DNA from 3 places in the Streptomyces sp. NPDC017676 genome. Region 1 is predicted to be linked to each of the others. Evidence: riboswitches for the same ligand, from Rfam matches in the RefSeq annotation. Region 1 holds a riboswitch; each other region holds the start of a gene.

Region 1 (5,416 bases):
GGCCGCCGTACGCCTGCGGGACGGCCGCCGTCCCGGTCCCCTGCCCACCGCCGAACTCCTGCGGCGCGTCGCCGCACGGGTGGCGGGGCGGGGGACCCGGCTCTGGGACTGATCCCGGGCCGGGACTGATCTAAGGTCGGCACGACGGAAGGAGTCCGCCGTGGACGGTCAGCCCATCCCCGTGATCATCGACTGCGACACCGGCGTCGACGACGCCCTGGCCCTGCTGTTCGCCGTGCGCCACCCGGGACTCGACCTCCGGGCGGTGACCTGCGTGGCCGGGAACACCGACGTGGACGGGGTGGTCCGCAACACCCTCACCGTGCTGGAGCAGGCGGGCGCCCCCGCCATCCCGGTGGCCCGGGGCGCCGAGCGCCCGCTGCTGGAGCCGGCCCGCCCGGCCCCGGTGCACGGCGCCGACGGCATGGGCGACCTGGGCCTGCCCGCGCCCACCCGGGTCCCGGTGGACATCGACGCCGTCACCCTCCTGCGCCGGGAGATCCTGGCCTCCCCGCGCCCGGTGACGCTGATCCCGACCGCCCCGCTCACCAACATCGCCCTGCTGCTGCGCACCCACCCCGAGGTGACCCGGAACATCGAGCGGATCGTGTTCATGGGCGGGGCGGTGGCGACCGGGAACGCCACGCCCGTCGCGGAGTTCAACGTCTGGCACGACCCCGAGGCGGCGGCGGTCCTGCTGACCGCCGGGGTGCCGATCACGATGTACGGCCTGGACGTCTTCCAGCAGGTCGTCGTGGACAGCGCTGAGGTCCACCGGCTGCGCGCCAGCAGCGAGCCCGGCACCCGGCTGGCCGGTGAGCTGCTCGCCCACCGGCCGGCCCACCAGGGCGAGCCGCCTCAGGCGGAGGAGGCGGGCGGCCTCGGCGACGCGGGCGCGGTGTGCGCGGTCGCCGATCCGCAGGGCATCACCACCAGCCTGCTCCCGGTCGAGGTCTCCCTCGCCCCCGGCCCCACCCGGGGCCAGACCGTCGTCGACCGTCGCACCCGCCTCGGCGAGTCCGAGATCTACGAGGGCGGCCACGAACGCGCCCTGATCGACGTGGCGTTGGAGGTGAACGCCGACCGGTACGTGAAGCTGTACCTGGAGACGGTCGCGCGCTAGGGCTACTCGGCGGCGGACGGGGAGACCGCCCAGCGCTCCTCCACCCGGGCGACCTTCCAGTACGCCAGCGCCGCCGCCCACACCAGCACGAACAGGCCGACGATGAGGTAGCCGACGTTGTCCAGGTCGAGGCCGGCGATCCAGCCGGTGACGTCGTCGTGCAGGCCGAACTTCTCGTGCAGGACGCCGACCAGCTCGATGGTGCCGATGAAGAAGGCGACCGCGATGGACAGGCCGGTGATGGCGAGGTTGTAGAAGACCTTGCGGACCGGGTTGGAGAACGCCCACTGGTAGGCGAAGTTCATGAACGTGCCGTCGAGGGTGTCGAACAGGCTCATCCCGGCGGCGAAGAGCAGGGGCAGGCAGAGGATCGCGTACCAGGGCAGTCCCGCCGCCGCGCCCGAGCCCGCCATCACCATCAGCGTCACCTCGGTGGCCGTGTCGAAGCCCAGGCCGAAGAGGAAGCCGAGCGGGTACATCTGCCCCGGCCGGGAGACGGACTTCGTCAGCCGGCCGAGGACCCGGTTCATGAACCCCCGCGAGTCCAGGTGCGCTTCCAGCTCCTTCTCGTCGAACGCGCCGGCGCGCATCGCCCGGAAGACCTTCAGGATGCCCAGCAGGGCGACCAGGTTCAGCGCGGCGATGAGGTACAGGAACGTGCCGGAGACCGTCGTACCGAGGAAGCCGAGCACCTGGTGGGTGGTGGAGCCCTCGTTCATGACCTTCCCGGCCAGCGAGGTGCCGCCCGCGATCAGCAGCGCCAGCAGCACCACCACGCTGGAGTGGCCCAGCGCGAACCAGAACCCCACCGACACCGGCCGCTTGCCGTCGGCCATCAGCTTGCGGGTGGTGTTGTCGATCGCCGCGATGTGGTCGGCGTCGAAGGCGTGCCGCATGCCGAGCGTGTAGGCGGTGATGCCCAGCCCGACCCCGAAGACATCGGTCCCCACCTTGTAGTGCTCGGGCGCGACGAGGACGTAGAGGATCCCGAACGCGACGACGTGCAGGGCGACGATCACCGCCAGCAGTCCCACCGTCTTGACGGTGTCCTCGCGTCGCCAGCGGAAAGAAACGGCATCGGCCATGGGTTCACGCTCCAGCACCTCGTGGATCACTTCGTGAGCTGCCGTGGCCGGTCTCCTGGCTTACGGGTCGTACGTCCGCCGTTCCTGCCTTCCCGGTCTGCGACCAGTGGCCCGGCGGTGCCGGACGGAACGGGAACTCCCCGATCACAGTGGCGAGGGCCGCGTCGACCTTCCATCGACTTCCCGAACACCACGGCCCGCCCACCGTAGAGGGGTACGCGGTTTCCTGCATAGCTGCGTATCTGCGCAGGTATCGAAGATCACAGTGAGGGCCTGCCAGACTGGCCCCATGCATCTCGTGCCTGCCGACCGAGCCGACCGTCGTTCCATCGACGGGCACCGGGTGTGCGAGGCGATCGCCGCCATCGGTGAGGCGGGGCGCCTGCGCACCTGGGCCGACCGTTTCTCGCTGCTCGCCGACGCCAACCGGCTGGCGCTGCTGGTCGCGCTGCACCGGACCGGGCCGCTCGCCGTGTCGGACCTCGCCATCGCCACGGGGATGAACGACCCCGCCGTCTCCCAGGCCCTGCGGCTGCTGCGGGCGGCCGGGGTCGTGGCGGGGGAGAAGGAGGGGCGCGTGGTGCGGTACCGGGTGGTGGACGCGGACGTCCGGGGGCTGTTGGAGCACTGCGTGGGCTGAACGGCCCGCGCAAGGTTCCCTTTCCGGGCAATGTGGACAGATACAGATTCCGTACTGTCGTCCGTCCCTGGGAGCCCGTATGGCCAACCTCTCGCCGGACCTCTCGTCCAGGAACCCCGACTGGTGGCGGCAGGCCGTCGTCTACCAGGTCTATCCGCGCAGCTTCGCCGACGCCGACGGTGACGGTCTCGGCGACCTGCGGGGCATCACCGAGCGGCTGGGCCATCTCGCCGGCCTCGGCGTGGACGCCCTGTGGCTGAGCCCCTTCTACCCCTCCGAACTCGCCGACGGCGGCTACGACGTCATCGACCCGCGCGGGGTCGACGAGCGCCTCGGCACCCTGGACGACTTCGACGCCCTGGTGGGTGAGGCCCACCGGCTCGGGCTCAAGGTCGTCGTGGACATCGTCCCCAACCACACCTCCCACCTGCACCGCTGGTTCCAGGAGGCGCTGCGCGCCGGGCCCGGCTCCGCCGCCCGGGAACGGTACGTCTTCCGGCCGGGACGCGGTGCGCACGGGGAACTGCCGCCCACCGACTGGCAGTCGGTGTTCGGCGGCAGCGCCTGGCGGCGGGTGCCCGACGGGGAGTGGTACCTGCACCTGTTCGCCCCCGAACAGCCCGACCTCAACTGGGACGACGAGGAGGTCCGCGCCGACTTCCGCACCACCCTGCGGTTCTGGTCCGACCGGGGCGTGGACGGCTTCCGCGTGGACGTCGCCCACGGCCTGGCCAAGGACCTCACCGATCCGCTGCGGGACATCGGCGGCATCGGCGCGACCGGCGAGCAGGCCCTGCCGCTGGTGCCGCCGGGCAGTCACCCGTACTGGGACCGGGACGAGGTCCACGAGATCTACCGCGACTGGCGCAAGATCTTCGACGCCTACAGCCCGCCGCGCACCGCCGTCGCCGAGGCCTGGGTGCCCGGCGCCCGCCGCGCCCTGTACGCCCGCCCGGACGAACTCGGCCAGGCCTTCAACTTCGAGTACCTGGAGGCGCGCTGGGACGCCGAGGAGCTGCGGGACGTCATCGCCGCCTCGCTGGTCACGGCCCGGGCCGCCGGGGCCTCCGCGACCTGGGTGCTGTCCAACCACGACGTCGTACGCCACGCCTCCCGGCTCGTGCTGCCGGCCGGCACGGACCCGGCCGCCTGGCTGCTGTCCGGCGGCACCGCGCCCGCGATCGACACGGCGGCCGGACTGCGCCGGGCCCGGGCGGCGACCCTGCTGATGCTGGCGCTGCCCGGTTCGGCGTACCTCTACCAGGGGGAGGAACTCGGCCTGCCCGAGGTCGCCGACCTGCCCACCGAGGTGCTCCAGGACCCGATCTGGGAGCAGACCGGCCATGTCCGCAAGGGCCGCGACGGCTGCCGGGTGCCGCTGCCGTGGACGACGACCGGACCGTCGTACGGCTTCGGGCCCGGGCCCGGCTGGCTGCCGCAGCCGGCGACGTTCGCGGCCTACGCCGTGGAGGCGCAGGCCGGCACCGAGGGCTCCACGCTGGAGCTGTACCGCTCGGCCCTGCGGCTGCGCCGCAAGCTCCTCCAGGGCGAGACGCTGACCTGGACGCCGGACGCGCCCGCGGACGTCCTGGACTTCGGCCGCACCGAGACCTGGCGGAACGTCACCAACCTCGGCACCGAGCCGGTACCGCTGCCGCCGGGCGAGGTCCTGCTGAGCAGCGCCCCGCTGCCGGAGGGCAGGGTCCTGCCGCCGGACACCACGGTGTGGCTGGCCTAGGCCCTGTCGTCGAACTCCCGTCTGCCGCGCGACGCCATGCACGCACTCTCGCCGCACCGGCCCCAGACCCGAGTACGCCCGGTACGAGGGCCTGTGGCCGGCACGGCGAGAGCACGCACCTGACGCCGCACGGCCCGCCCTCCGGGCGGACGACGGGAGTTTGACGACAGGACCTAGCCGGCCGACGGAGCGGGGCTGGGGGTGAGGCCGCCGCCCGTGCCGGGACCGCCCGCGCCGCCGCCGCCCGCGCCGCCGCCGAGGCCGCCGAGGTCCAGCGGGGTGGACGTGGCGGTCGGCGGCGGGGTGAGCACCACCTCCGGCTGGCCCGCCGGCGGGGCCGGGGGCGTCAGGTCGGAGGAGGGCAGCTTCGGCGGGGTGGTCTGGTTGAAGATGGTCTGGTCGAAGTCGACCAGACCGGTCTTCTCCATCACCGTGATGTGGTCCAGAACGGTGTCGTTGGCCTGGTCGGCGAGGGCCCGCACCAGCGAGTTCTTGGTGGTGGAGCGGATCTTCGCGATCGTGTTGAAGATGGAGCCGTGCGTCATCCGCAGGATGTTGGCGAAGTCGGTGTCGAACTGCTTGCCGCTCTCGCCCTTCAACTGGTTGACGAAGCCGACCTGTTGCGGACTCGCCACGTTGGGCAGCGTGATGTTCAGCATCGGGCCGATCTTGCGGCAGGAGGCGTCCAGCGCGGCGTGCCCGTCGATCAGGTGCTCGCTGGCCGTCTTGACCCCCTTGCTGGAGCCCTTCTGGAGCCCGATCTGCCCGAGCGGGTACTCCCACAGGCCGGCCGCCCGCACCTTGACCACGAAGTCCCGGTCGGCCTCGGT
Region 2 (5,416 bases), on a different contig from region 1:
GAACCGCACCCGGACGGGCAGGACACCGAGCCCGTCGACATGACCGCGCCGGCTCTCGACGTCGTCCTCGATGTGCTCGCCGAGGATCTGGAAGCCGCCGCAGACGCCGAGGACGGGCCGTCCCTCGGCGGCCCGGCGGACGAGCGCGTCCGCCAGCCCCCGCTCCCGCAGCCACTCCAGCGCCCGTACGGTCCCGCGCGTGCCCGGGACGACCACGAGATCGGCGTCCGCGAGCTCCTCCGGCCGGTCCACGAACCGCACGACCACGCCCGGTTCGGCGGCCAGCGCGTCCACGTCGGTGAAGTTGGACATCAGCGGGACCGCGCACACGGCGACCCGCAGCACGTCCTCGCCGACCGGGGGCGTCACGGCGGACTCCCGGACCGTGCCCCGCAGGGACACCCTCAGCCCGTCCTCCTCGTCGATGCCGAGCCCGTGCCGGAAGGGCAGCACGCCGTACGTCCGCCGCCCGGTGAGGTCCCGGAGCATGTCCAGCCCCGGCTCCAGCAGGCCGACATCGCCCCGGAACTTGTTCACGAGGAACCCGGCGACCAGCTCCTGGTCCTCCGGTGAGAGCAGGGCGACGGTGCCGAAGAAGGAGGCGAACACGCCCCCGCGGTCGATGTCGCCGACGACGAGCACGGGCAGCCGCGCGTTCCGCGCGATCCCCATGTTGACGATGTCGGTCCGCCGCAGGTTGATCTCGGCCGGGCTCCCCGCCCCCTCACAGATCACCGCGTCATACGTGCCCCGCAACTGAGCGAGGCAGTCCAGCACCGTGCCCAGCAGGCGCTGCTGGCGCCCGCCGTGGTACCCGCGCGCGCTGAGCTCGCCCACCGGCTTGCCCAGCAGCACCACCTGGCTGCTCTGTTCGCCGCCGGGCTTGAGCAGCACCGGGTTCATCAGCGCGGTCGGCTCGACCCGGCAGGCCTGGGCCTGCATGGCCTGCGCCCGGCCGATCTCCGCGCCCTCGCGCGTGACGAACGAGTTCAGGGACATGTTCTGCGCCTTGAACGGCGCGACCTTCACGCCCTGGCGCACCAGCCAGCGGCAGATGCCGGCCGTCACGACGCTCTTGCCCGCGTCGGAGGTGGTGCCGGCGACGAGGAGACCACCGTTCACTTCCCACGTCCTTTCATCAGGGCGCGCGCGGCCAGCGTGGTGCCGAGCGCGAGCAGGCCGACGCGGCGCGAGAGCCGTACGGCCCGGTCGATGTCGGTGACGCGGACCGGCCGTCCGGTGGCGCCGTTCAGCACCGGGCGGTGTTCGACCCGGCCGCCGTAGGAGAGCGTGCCGCCCAGGCGCACGCCGAGGGCGCCCGCGAAGGAGGCCTCCACGGGCCCGGCGTTGGGGCTCGGATGCCTGTGTGCGTCCGCCCGCCAGGCGCGCACGGCGCCGCGCGGATCGGGTCCGGCCACGGCGGCGAGTACGGCGGTCAGCCGGGCCCCCGGCCAGCCGGCGATGTCGTCCAGGCGGGCGGAGGCCCAGCCGTAGCGCCGGTGGCGGGGCGACTTGTGACCCACCATCGCGTCCAGGGTGTTGACCGCCCGGAACCCGAGCAGCCCCGGGACCCCGGCCACGGCGCCCCAGACGAGCGCGCCGACCACGGCGTCGGAGGTGTTCTCGGCGACCGACTCGACCACGGCCCGGGCGATGCCGTCGGCGTCCAGCGCCTGCGGGTCCCGGCCGCACAGGTGCGGCAGCCGGTCCCGGGCGGCCTCGACGTCCGCGGCCTCAAGGGCACGCCCGATGGCGCGGGCCTCCCGGGCGAGCGAGGTGCCGCCGACGACGGCCCAGGTGGCGGCGGCGGTCAGCGCGGCGGAAGCGGTACGGCAGGGGCGTACGGCGCGTGCGGTCAGCGCGCCGAGGGCAACGGCTCCACCGGCGCACACGGCGGTGTGCAGGGCGCCCCAGCCACGGTGGTCGTGCCACAGGGCGCGTTCCACGGCCCAGGCCGCCCGGCCGAACACGGCGACCGGATGCCCGCGGCGCGGATCGCCGAGGAGCAGGTCACCGAGGACGCCGGCGGCGGCGCCGTACGCGTATGCGCGATCGGCACCCATCGGCTCAGCCGGCCGTGGGGACAGGAACGGTCCTGGTGCGGGTCCTCGATCGGCAGCCGAGCATGGCGATATGTGTCCTCACTCAGGGTGTCCGCGCCCTGGTTCGACGTGAAATCGGCGGTGAGAGTTCCTGGCTCCCGGGGTTCTTCCCCGGTGACAGTGGCGGGACCGCGCCGGATTCGCACCGGCTTCCTCTCTTGCCGCCGTACATGGCCTGGGCAGTCCACCACGCGCCCGGAACGGCCGTCAACTTGCCTTTGACCTGGGACGCCGGACTGTGCTGAGGCCCACATCGCCGGTCCGCCGGACGGAAGCCGGGAGTCGGCCGGTGGACATGCGTAGGCCCCGCCGGTTCCGCTGGAGCGGTGGACCGGCGGGGCCGATGTGGGGTTCCGGACCGTCAGGGCTTGACGACGATCAGGTAGATCCCGTACGCCACCGCCGCCGCGCAGGCCGCGAAGCACACGTACGCGCCGGTGACCGCCAGCGCCGCGGACCCGCCCTGCGCCGCCGCCTTCTCGCGGCGCGACAGGCCGTTGATGCCGAGGGTGAACAGGACCACCAGGCCCACCGTGAACGCGAGGCTGACGCCGAAGACGGAGCCGAGGGCCGCCCAGTCGATCTTCATGGGGATGCTTCCTTCAGTAACCGTGTGCGCGGGGTCAGACCGCGGCGGCCGGCGGGGCGGCCGGGGCGGCGGGGGAGGGTTCGGTGGCCGGGGCGGGGATGGTGGCCGTCAGGTCCTCGGTGACCAGGCCCGCCGGGGGCGGGGTCACGGCGGCGATGGCGGCGGTGACCACACCGGCCGGTTCGCCGGTCTCCTCGACCACGTTGGTGTGGTCGACGACCTCGCGGCGGGAGATCTTCCAGATGGCGGCGCTCGCGGCGACCAGGAAGACGGCGACGACGGCGGTGCCCCAGTCACCGAGGTCGGTGACGGACTCGGCGCCCGCGCCGACCAGCGCGGCGGCCGGGAGGGTCAGCGCCCAGGCGACGAACATGCGGGTCGCGGTGGACCAGCGGACGACGCCGCCCTTGCGGCCGAGGCCCGCGCCCATCACCGAGCCGGAGACGACGTGCGTGGTGGAGAGGGAGAAGCCGAGGTGGGAGGAGGCCAGGATGGCGGTCGCGGCGCTGGTCTGGGCGGCGAAGCCCTGGCGCGGCTCCAGGTCGGTCAGACCCGTGCCCATGGTGCGGATGATGCGCCAGCCGCCGATGTAGGTGCCGAGCGCGATGGCCATGCCCGCGGAGAGGATCACCCAGGTGGGAGGGTTGGAGCCGGGGGCGATGGAGCCGCCCGCGACGAGCGCGAGGGTGATGATGCCCATCGTCTTCTGGGCGTCGTTGGTGCCGTGCGCGAGGGAGACCAGGCCGGCGGAGGCGATCTGGCCGGCGCGGTAGCCCTTGCGGGTGGCCTCGCCGTCGGCGGTGCCGCCGACGCCGTAGGAGAACCGGGTGGCCAGCAGGGAGGCGAGGCCCGCGACGATCGGCGCGGCGACGGCCGGGAGCAGCACCTTGGTGACCAGGACGTCACCGTGGACGGCGCCGAAGCCGGCGGAGGCGACGGTGGCGCCGACCAGGCCGCCCATCAGGGCGTGCGAGGAACTGGAGGGCAGGCCCACCAGCCAGGTCAGCAGGTTCCAGAGGATCGCGCCGACCAGGGCGGCGAAGATGACCTCGGGACGGATGCCGGTCTCGTCGACGAGACCCTTGGAGATCGTGTTCGCGACCTCCACGGAGAGGAAGGCGCCCACAAGGTTGAGGACGGCGGACATGGCGACCGCGATCTTCGGCTTCAGGGCGCCTGTGGAGATGGTGGTGGCCATCGCGTTCGCGGTGTCGTGGAAACCGTTCGTGAAATCGAACGCGAGAGCGGTTACCACCACAATCGCGAGGATCAGCGAGAAGCTTTCCATTTACCCAGGCAATCGTTCGAGGTCATTGGCTGGACGAACGTAGGCAACCTGGGTGAACGGAAGATGAACTGAGGCGGGCGTGAGGGTGTCCGTAACGCGCGTGTGAGGTTCCGCTTCCTGTCGTCGGCCCAAGCGTGCCTTGGCTACCGGCCGCGCGCGAAGATCCGCAGCCGGCTCAGGGAGCCGTTGAAGAGATTCTGGTCACCCGGCAGCCTGCCCTTGGCGGCGTGCTGCCAGAACGTCCAGTACCGCCAGCCGCCCGGCAGCGCGCCCGGCCGTGAGGTGCCGTGGCGGGCGATCCACAGGGCGTGCGAGGAGGAGAAGGCGTGACTGTTCCCGGTGCACAGCTTCCACCACTGGGTGGTGGTGTAGATCACGGGACGGCGGCCGGTCCTCTTCTTGATCTCGTCGCTGAACGACCGGATCCAGCGGACCATCCGGGCCTTGCCGACCCCGTAGCACTTGTGCTTCGCGTCGTACGGGTTGTATTCGATGTCCAGCGCGGGCGGCAGCGTCCAGCCGTCCGCCCGCCAGTCGCCGCCGTGCCGCACGAAGTACGCGGCCTGCGCGGCGCCGGAGGACCGGTCCGGCCGGGCGAAGTGGTACGCGCCCCGGATCAGTCCCGCCTCGCGGGCGCCGGAGTACTGCCCGGAGAAGTAGGGGTTGCGGTAGCCCGTCGACTCGGTCGCCTTCACGTAGACGAACCGCGCGCCCTTCGCCCGGGCGGCGGCCCAGTCGACCCGGCGCTGGTGGGACGACACGTCATGGCCCCTGGGCGGGGTGCCGGTCAGGAGCGGCAGCGCCGTCAGCCCCGGCAGCAGCGGCAGCGCGCCCGGGGCCGGGGGCGCTGCCGTGTCCGGCCCGCCGGCCGGCCCCAGTGGTCCGGCGGACGCGGTCGTGGCGGTCGCGAGGGCGAGGACCGCCGTGGCCGCCGTGAGGACACCGGCGCGGCGGCGGACAAGGGTGCGTTCACGGGCCATGCGGCTCCCCCGGGGTGGACGTCCAGTCGGCAAGAGGGATCATTGAAGGCCCGCTGATCACCCCGTCTGTGACGTTTTATGGCGTTTCTGCGTGAGATCCGCCCGTTCGGCCGTATCGTTTCCGCACAGCACCGACCGGCCCGGCCGCTCCGCGCCGGTCCGGCTGGCAGGATCGCGGCATGGCTGAAGCGCTGCGGAACACGGACGACGGGCACCAGGGCGGACGGCAGGACGTGCGACGGGACAGCGGGCAACGGGACGTGCGGCGAGGGGACGCGCGTCCGGACGAGGCGCGGCTCTGGGCGGAACTGGTCGCGACGGCACGCCGGACCGTCGCCGACGGACTGGTGGTCGGCACCTCCGGCAACGTCTCCGCCCGCGTCGGGGACCTCGTCCTGGTCACCCCCTCGGGAGTCCCCTACGACCGGCTCACCCCGGACGACATCACCGGCGTCGA
Region 3 (5,416 bases), on a different contig from region 1:
GCCTGCTTGATCAACTCGCCGGCGTCACGCTCGTCGAGGTGCCGCAGCAGGCGGAAGCCGAAGTAGGCCTGGATGATGCTGTGCGGGAAGCGCACTCTCTTCTCGAAGCTCTCCACCAGCTGGAGCTTGTTCGCGTTGGCCGCCAAGTGGGCGAGCGCGGTCTGGCACTGGCCCATGTCGCCCTTGGTCAGACGCTCTCTCTGTTCCTGGCTCAGATGGGCGCAGAGCGTGTCCCAGATCCGCTCCCGGTGCCACTCCGTGAAGGCGTTTCCCCGCTTGTCGTACTGGTCGAAACGGGGTCTCTTGGCCCACAGGTGCTCCGCCCGGGCCCGAGTCCGCCGTGCCGGACCGGGGTGTACGTCGTCGTCCAGCAGCTCGGCGAAGCCGACCTCCAGCTTGTCCTGGAGCAGTCCTGCGCAGGCGAGTGCGGAGACCACCTCCAGCGTGTCGCGGCGCTCCGGCGGGTCCAGCTCGACCTCCCCGCGCAGTCGGCCCTCCCGCACGGCGAGATCCCATGTCTCCAGCAGCCACAGCCGCAGCGTGCTGCGGTCCCAGCTACGGGTGTCCAGCCGGTCCTTGTCGATGCGCGGACGGTCGCGTTCCAGGTCTCCGTGGTGGTGCAGTTCGCGGGCGATCTGCAGATAGATGGGCGACTCCGTGACCTCCGCGGTCTCCACGATCCAGTCCACGCGGCGCTCGTCCGTCTCCGGGATCCGGGCCTCGACGAAGTACAGCGCCTCCTCCTCGCTGAGCGGTTCCAGCTCCACGATCGCGGCGGGGGTGCTCTCCAGCGGACTGTGCGGCCGGGACGCGATGACCAGCGGCAGTTTGTCCTCGTGGGCGCGCTCGATGGCCCGGCGGATGATGTTGTCCCTGTCCTCCTGGAGGCGCTCGTCGAGGACCGCCTCCTCCAGGCCGTCGGCGATGACGACCACCTTGTCGTCGGCGAGCAGTTGCTGCCAGACCCGGTCGTTCTTGGTGCGTGCCAGGATGCCGCGGGGCGCTTCCTCGGCGAACCGTTCCCTGGCCATGCGCTCGAAGTTGAGATCGGCGCCGGTGGCGTCCCGCAGCCGGATCGGCACGGGAACGGCGTGCTGCCGGGCGAGCAGTTCGGTGAGCCGCACCAGAACGGCCGTCTTGCCCGTGCCCACACCGCCGACGAGCAGATACGGCCTGCGGGTGTCACGCTGCCGCAGCCGTTGGGCGAGGACCCGGACGATCTCCTCGCGGCCCACGATCTCGGCGATGTCGGGGCCGGCGGTGGGCACCAGTCTGCGAGGGTGCTTGCGCGCCTTCGCGAGGTAGCGCCGCTTGGTCCACCAGTACCAGAAGAACAGGAAGAGGGCGGCGGCGATCGAAGCGGAGAGGACCGGACCGACGAAGCGGAGAAGGGCGTCGAAGCCCTGGTTGTTCTTCCGCCACGACTCGAACCCCGTCGTGTGGTGCGAGATCAGGATGTACACGCCCTCGCCGACCCACGCGAGGACGGTGAGCGCGGCAAGGGCCCAGACAACCCGGTTCACGTTGGTGTACGAGGCCCATCTGCGCCAGTTCCGGGGGCGGGTGGTGTCGAGGCGGGCCTCCGACCTGATGGTCAGATGGTGCCAGTAGGCCAGGAGGAATCGTCTGACCCGGCGCCACGCCCGTCTCGCGTACAGCGTCGCCATCGGCGCGTTGCGTGGCCGCTCCTTGCCTGGTGGGTGACGGACGATGCGCGTCATGGTGCGTTCTCCTTCCGAGACCAGCTTTCGGCACGGAGGACCCCACGAAGCACCTACTTCCATGAAAACATGGGCATTCCGCCCCGCAACCCGGCAGGCGCCCCGTCGGATTCCGAGGGATCCTCGCCGTGTCCCCCGGGCGGACTCGGTGGGCCGGCGCCGCGGAGGTCCTCGCGGCCGTTCGTGACGGCGTCCTCCTGGTGGGGCACCTTCGTCCGCGCCGGTGGCCCCATGACCGACATCGCGGGCCCGGGAGAGGCAGAGATCCGGCTGCTCGCGGTCACCCCGGCGGCCCGGGGCCAGGTGCCGGCGAGGCCGCTGGTGCGGGCCCGCGTCGAGCGCGCGGGCCACCGCGGGCCGGGTGCGCGTGGTCCTCCCCACCCGGCGGACCACGCACACCGCCCACCGCATCCACGCCCGCCTCGGTTTCGTCCGCGCCCCCGAGCGGGACCGGCATCCCCTCCCGGGCCGGGACGACATCGCACTCCTCGCGTACGAGTTGACCCTCTGAGGCCGGGTCGACACTACATCTGGGGGTGCCATGGCAGCCCGGCACTAGATGTATGCTCTGTCTCGCTGTCGTCGCAGGGGAATCCGGTGCGAATCCGGAACTGTCCCGCAACGGTGTACTCGCGTGCCCCCGCACGCGGTGTCGAGTCCGAAGACCTGCCGGCGGTGCACCCGGCCGCCCAGGCCCGGGTGGTTCTGACGTCCGGGCCTCGTGGAGTGGGCCGGTGGACGCGACGCCGTGCGCGCTCGTGGCTGCCCCTGCCTTCCGCCAGGCCCCGTGCCGAGCGAGGGAGAGCCCCACGTGACCATCGCGCCAGCCGACCCGGCTTCAGTCAGCGAGCTGGAGACCGACGGTCCCGGTGCCGCGCTGCTGCGGACCCTGACCGAGCTGACCGCCGACCTGCCTGACGCCGACCCGGGGCGGGTCGCCGCCGCCGCGCTGCGCGGCCGGTCCGCTCGGGCCGACGAGGCGGAGCTGCGGGAGCTGGCCACGGAGGCTGCCGCCGGGCTCATCTCCGAGGACCCCGCCTACTCCAGGCTGGCCGCCCGGCTGCTGACCCTGGCCATCCGGGACGAGGCCGCCTCGCAGGGCGTGACGTCCTTCACCGGGTCCGTCGCGGTCGGCCACCGCGAGGGCCTGATCGCCGACCGCACCGCCGAGTTCGTGCGACTGCACGCCGAGCGCCTCGACGCGCTGGTCGACCGCACGGCCGACGACCGGTTCGGCTACTTCGGCCTGCGCACCCTGCACAGCCGCTACCTGCTGCGCCACCCGGTCACCCGCAAGGTCGTGGAGACGCCCCAGGACTTCCTGCTGCGCGTGGCGAGCGGACTGGCGGAGGACGACACGCCCCGCTCCGTGGACGAAGTCGCGGCCCTGTACGGGCTGATGAGCCGCCTGGACTACCTGCCGTCCTCCCCCACCCTCTTCAACTCCGGTACGCGGCACCCACAGATGTCGTCCTGCTACCTGCTCGACTCGCCCCTGGACGAGCTGGACTCCATCTACGACCGCTATCACCAGGTCGCCCGGCTGTCGAAGCACGCCGGCGGCATCGGCCTGTCCTACTCCCGCATCCGCTCGCGCGGTTCGCTGATCCGGGGCACGAACGGGCACTCCAACGGGATCGTGCCGTTCCTGAAGACCCTGGACGCCTCCGTGGCCGCGGTGAACCAGGGCGGCCGGCGCAAGGGCGCGGCAGCGGTCTACCTGGAGACCTGGCACTCCGACATCGAGGAGTTCCTGGAGCTGCGGGACAACACCGGTGAGGACGCCCGCCGCACCCACAACCTCAACCTCGCGCACTGGATCCCGGACGAGTTCATGCGCCGGGTCAACGCCGACGAACAGTGGTCGCTGTTCTCCCCCGCCGACGTCCCCGAGCTGGTCGACCTGTGGGGCGAGGAGTTCGACACCGCCTACCGCAGGGCCGAGGCGGCGGGCCTGGCGAAGAAGACCATCGCGGCCCGCGACCTGTACGGCCGCATGATGCGCACCCTCGCCCAGACCGGCAACGGCTGGATGACCTTCAAGGACGCCGCCAACCGCACCGCCAACCAGACCGCCGAACCCGGCAACGTCATCCACTCCTCCAACCTCTGCACCGAAATCCTCGAAGTCACCAACGACGGCGAGACCGCCGTCTGCAACCTGGGCTCGGTCAACCTCGGCGCCTTCGTGGATGCGGCGACCGGTGACATCGACTGGGAACGGCTGGACGAGACCGTCCGCACGGCCGTCACCTTCCTGGACCGCGTGGTCGACATCAACTTCTACCCCACCGAGCAGGCGGGCCGCTCCAACGCCAAGTGGCGCCCGGTCGGCCTGGGCGCGATGGGCCTGCAGGACGTCTTCTTCGCACTGCGCCTGCCCTTCGACTCCCCCGAGGCCAAGGCCCTCTCCACGCGGATCGCCGAGCGGATCATGCTCGCCGCCTACGAGACCTCCGCCGACCTCGCCGAGCGCAACGGCCCCCTGCCCGCCTGGGAGAAGACCCGCACCGCCCGGGGCGTCCTCCACCCCGACCACTACGACGTCGAGCTGTCCTGGCCCGAGCGCTGGAACGCTCTCCGCGAGCGGATCGCACAGACGGGCATGCGCAACGCGCTGCTCCTCGCGATCGCGCCGACGGCCACGATCGCGTCGATCGCTGGGGTGTACGAGTGCATCGAGCCGCAGGTCTCCAACCTGTTCAAGCGCGAGACGCTCTCGGGTGAGTTCCTCCAGGTCAACTCCTACCTCGTGCAGGACCTGAAGAACCTCGGTGTCTGGGACGCCCGCACCCGCGAAGCCCTGCGCGACTCCAACGGCTCCATCCAGGACTTCCCCTGGATCCCCGAGGACGTCCGCGCCCTGTACCGCACGGCCTGGGAGATCCCCCAGCGCGGCCTGATCGACATGGCCGCAGCCCGCACCCCCTTCCTCGACCAGGCGCAGTCCCTCAACCTCTTCATGGAGACGCCGACGATCGGCAAGCTCTCCTCGATGTACGCCTACGCCTGGAAGTCCGGCCTGAAGACGACGTACTACCTGCGCTCCCGCCCGGCGACGCGCATCGCCCGCGCCGCCCAGGGCCAGGCGCAGGCCGCCAAGCCCATCCCCGTGCAGCAGGCCGCCGACCCCGACGCGATCGCCTGCTCCCTGGAAAACCCCGAGTCCTGCGAGGCCTGCCAGTAATGACCACCCGAAACCAGAACCTGCTCGACCCGGGCTTCGAACTGACGCTCCGCCCGATGCGCTACCCCGACTTCTACGAGCGTTACCGGGACGCCATCAAGAACACCTGGACCGTGGAGGAGGTGGACCTCCACTCGGACGTCGCCGACCTCGCGAAGCTGACGCCCGAAGAACAGCACCTCATCGGCCGGCTGGTGGCGTTCTTCGCGACGGGCGACTCGATCGTCGCGAACAACCTGGTGCTGACGCTGTACAAGCACATCAACTCGCCGGAGGCGCGGCTCTACCTGTCGCGGCAGCTGTTCGAGGAGGCCGTCCACGTCCAGTTCTACCTGACCCTCCTGGACACCTACCTCCCCGACCCCGACGACCGCGCCGCCGCCTTCGCCGCCGTGGAGAACATCCCCTCCATCCGCGAGAAGGCCGAGTTCTGCTTCAAGTGGATCAACGAGGTCGAGAAGATCGACCGCCTGGAGACCCAAGCGGACCGCCGCCGCTTCCTGCTCAA

What was found. A riboswitch is a leader RNA that binds a small molecule or an ion and turns the genes downstream of it on or off. The one in region 1 is predicted to bind cobalamin.
Region 2: another riboswitch for cobalamin. It lies ahead of ACH4LD_RS18005 (cobalamin biosynthesis protein); the one in region 1 lies ahead of ACH4LD_RS20780 (HoxN/HupN/NixA family nickel/cobalt transporter).
Region 3: another riboswitch for cobalamin. It lies ahead of ACH4LD_RS27255 (ribonucleoside-diphosphate reductase subunit alpha); the one in region 1 lies ahead of ACH4LD_RS20780 (HoxN/HupN/NixA family nickel/cobalt transporter).

What each region holds. Positions count from the first base shown of each region.
Region 1 covers NZ_JBIRJA010000009.1:71,936-77,351, reverse strand. Annotated here, with positions in the region: gene thrS (threonine--tRNA ligase) at 1-112, shown strand, start outside; gene ACH4LD_RS20785 (nucleoside hydrolase) at 161-1,123, shown strand; gene ACH4LD_RS20780 (HoxN/HupN/NixA family nickel/cobalt transporter) at 1,126-2,208, opposite strand; cobalamin riboswitch at 2,236-2,418, opposite strand; gene ACH4LD_RS20775 (metalloregulator ArsR/SmtB family transcription factor) at 2,498-2,848, shown strand; gene ACH4LD_RS20770 (glycoside hydrolase family 13 protein) at 2,928-4,586, shown strand; gene ACH4LD_RS20765 (DUF4142 domain-containing protein) at 4,760-5,416, opposite strand, start outside.
Region 2 covers NZ_JBIRJA010000007.1:380,350-385,765, forward strand. Annotated here, with positions in the region: gene ACH4LD_RS18000 (cobyric acid synthase) at 1-1,122, opposite strand, end outside; gene ACH4LD_RS18005 (cobalamin biosynthesis protein) at 1,119-2,063, opposite strand; cobalamin riboswitch at 2,167-2,307, opposite strand; gene ACH4LD_RS18010 (hypothetical protein) at 2,464-2,691, opposite strand; gene ACH4LD_RS18015 (inorganic phosphate transporter) at 2,726-3,979, opposite strand; gene ACH4LD_RS18020 (lysozyme) at 4,123-4,959, opposite strand; gene ACH4LD_RS18025 (class II aldolase/adducin family protein) at 5,139-5,416, shown strand, end outside.
Region 3 covers NZ_JBIRJA010000013.1:69,057-74,472, reverse strand. Annotated here, with positions in the region: gene ACH4LD_RS27265 (ATP-binding protein) at 1-1,721, opposite strand, end outside; partial or broken gene ACH4LD_RS27260 (GNAT family N-acetyltransferase) at 1,874-2,232, shown strand; cobalamin riboswitch at 2,255-2,410, shown strand; gene ACH4LD_RS27255 (ribonucleoside-diphosphate reductase subunit alpha) at 2,533-4,908, shown strand; gene ACH4LD_RS27250 (ribonucleotide-diphosphate reductase subunit beta) at 4,908-5,416, shown strand, end outside.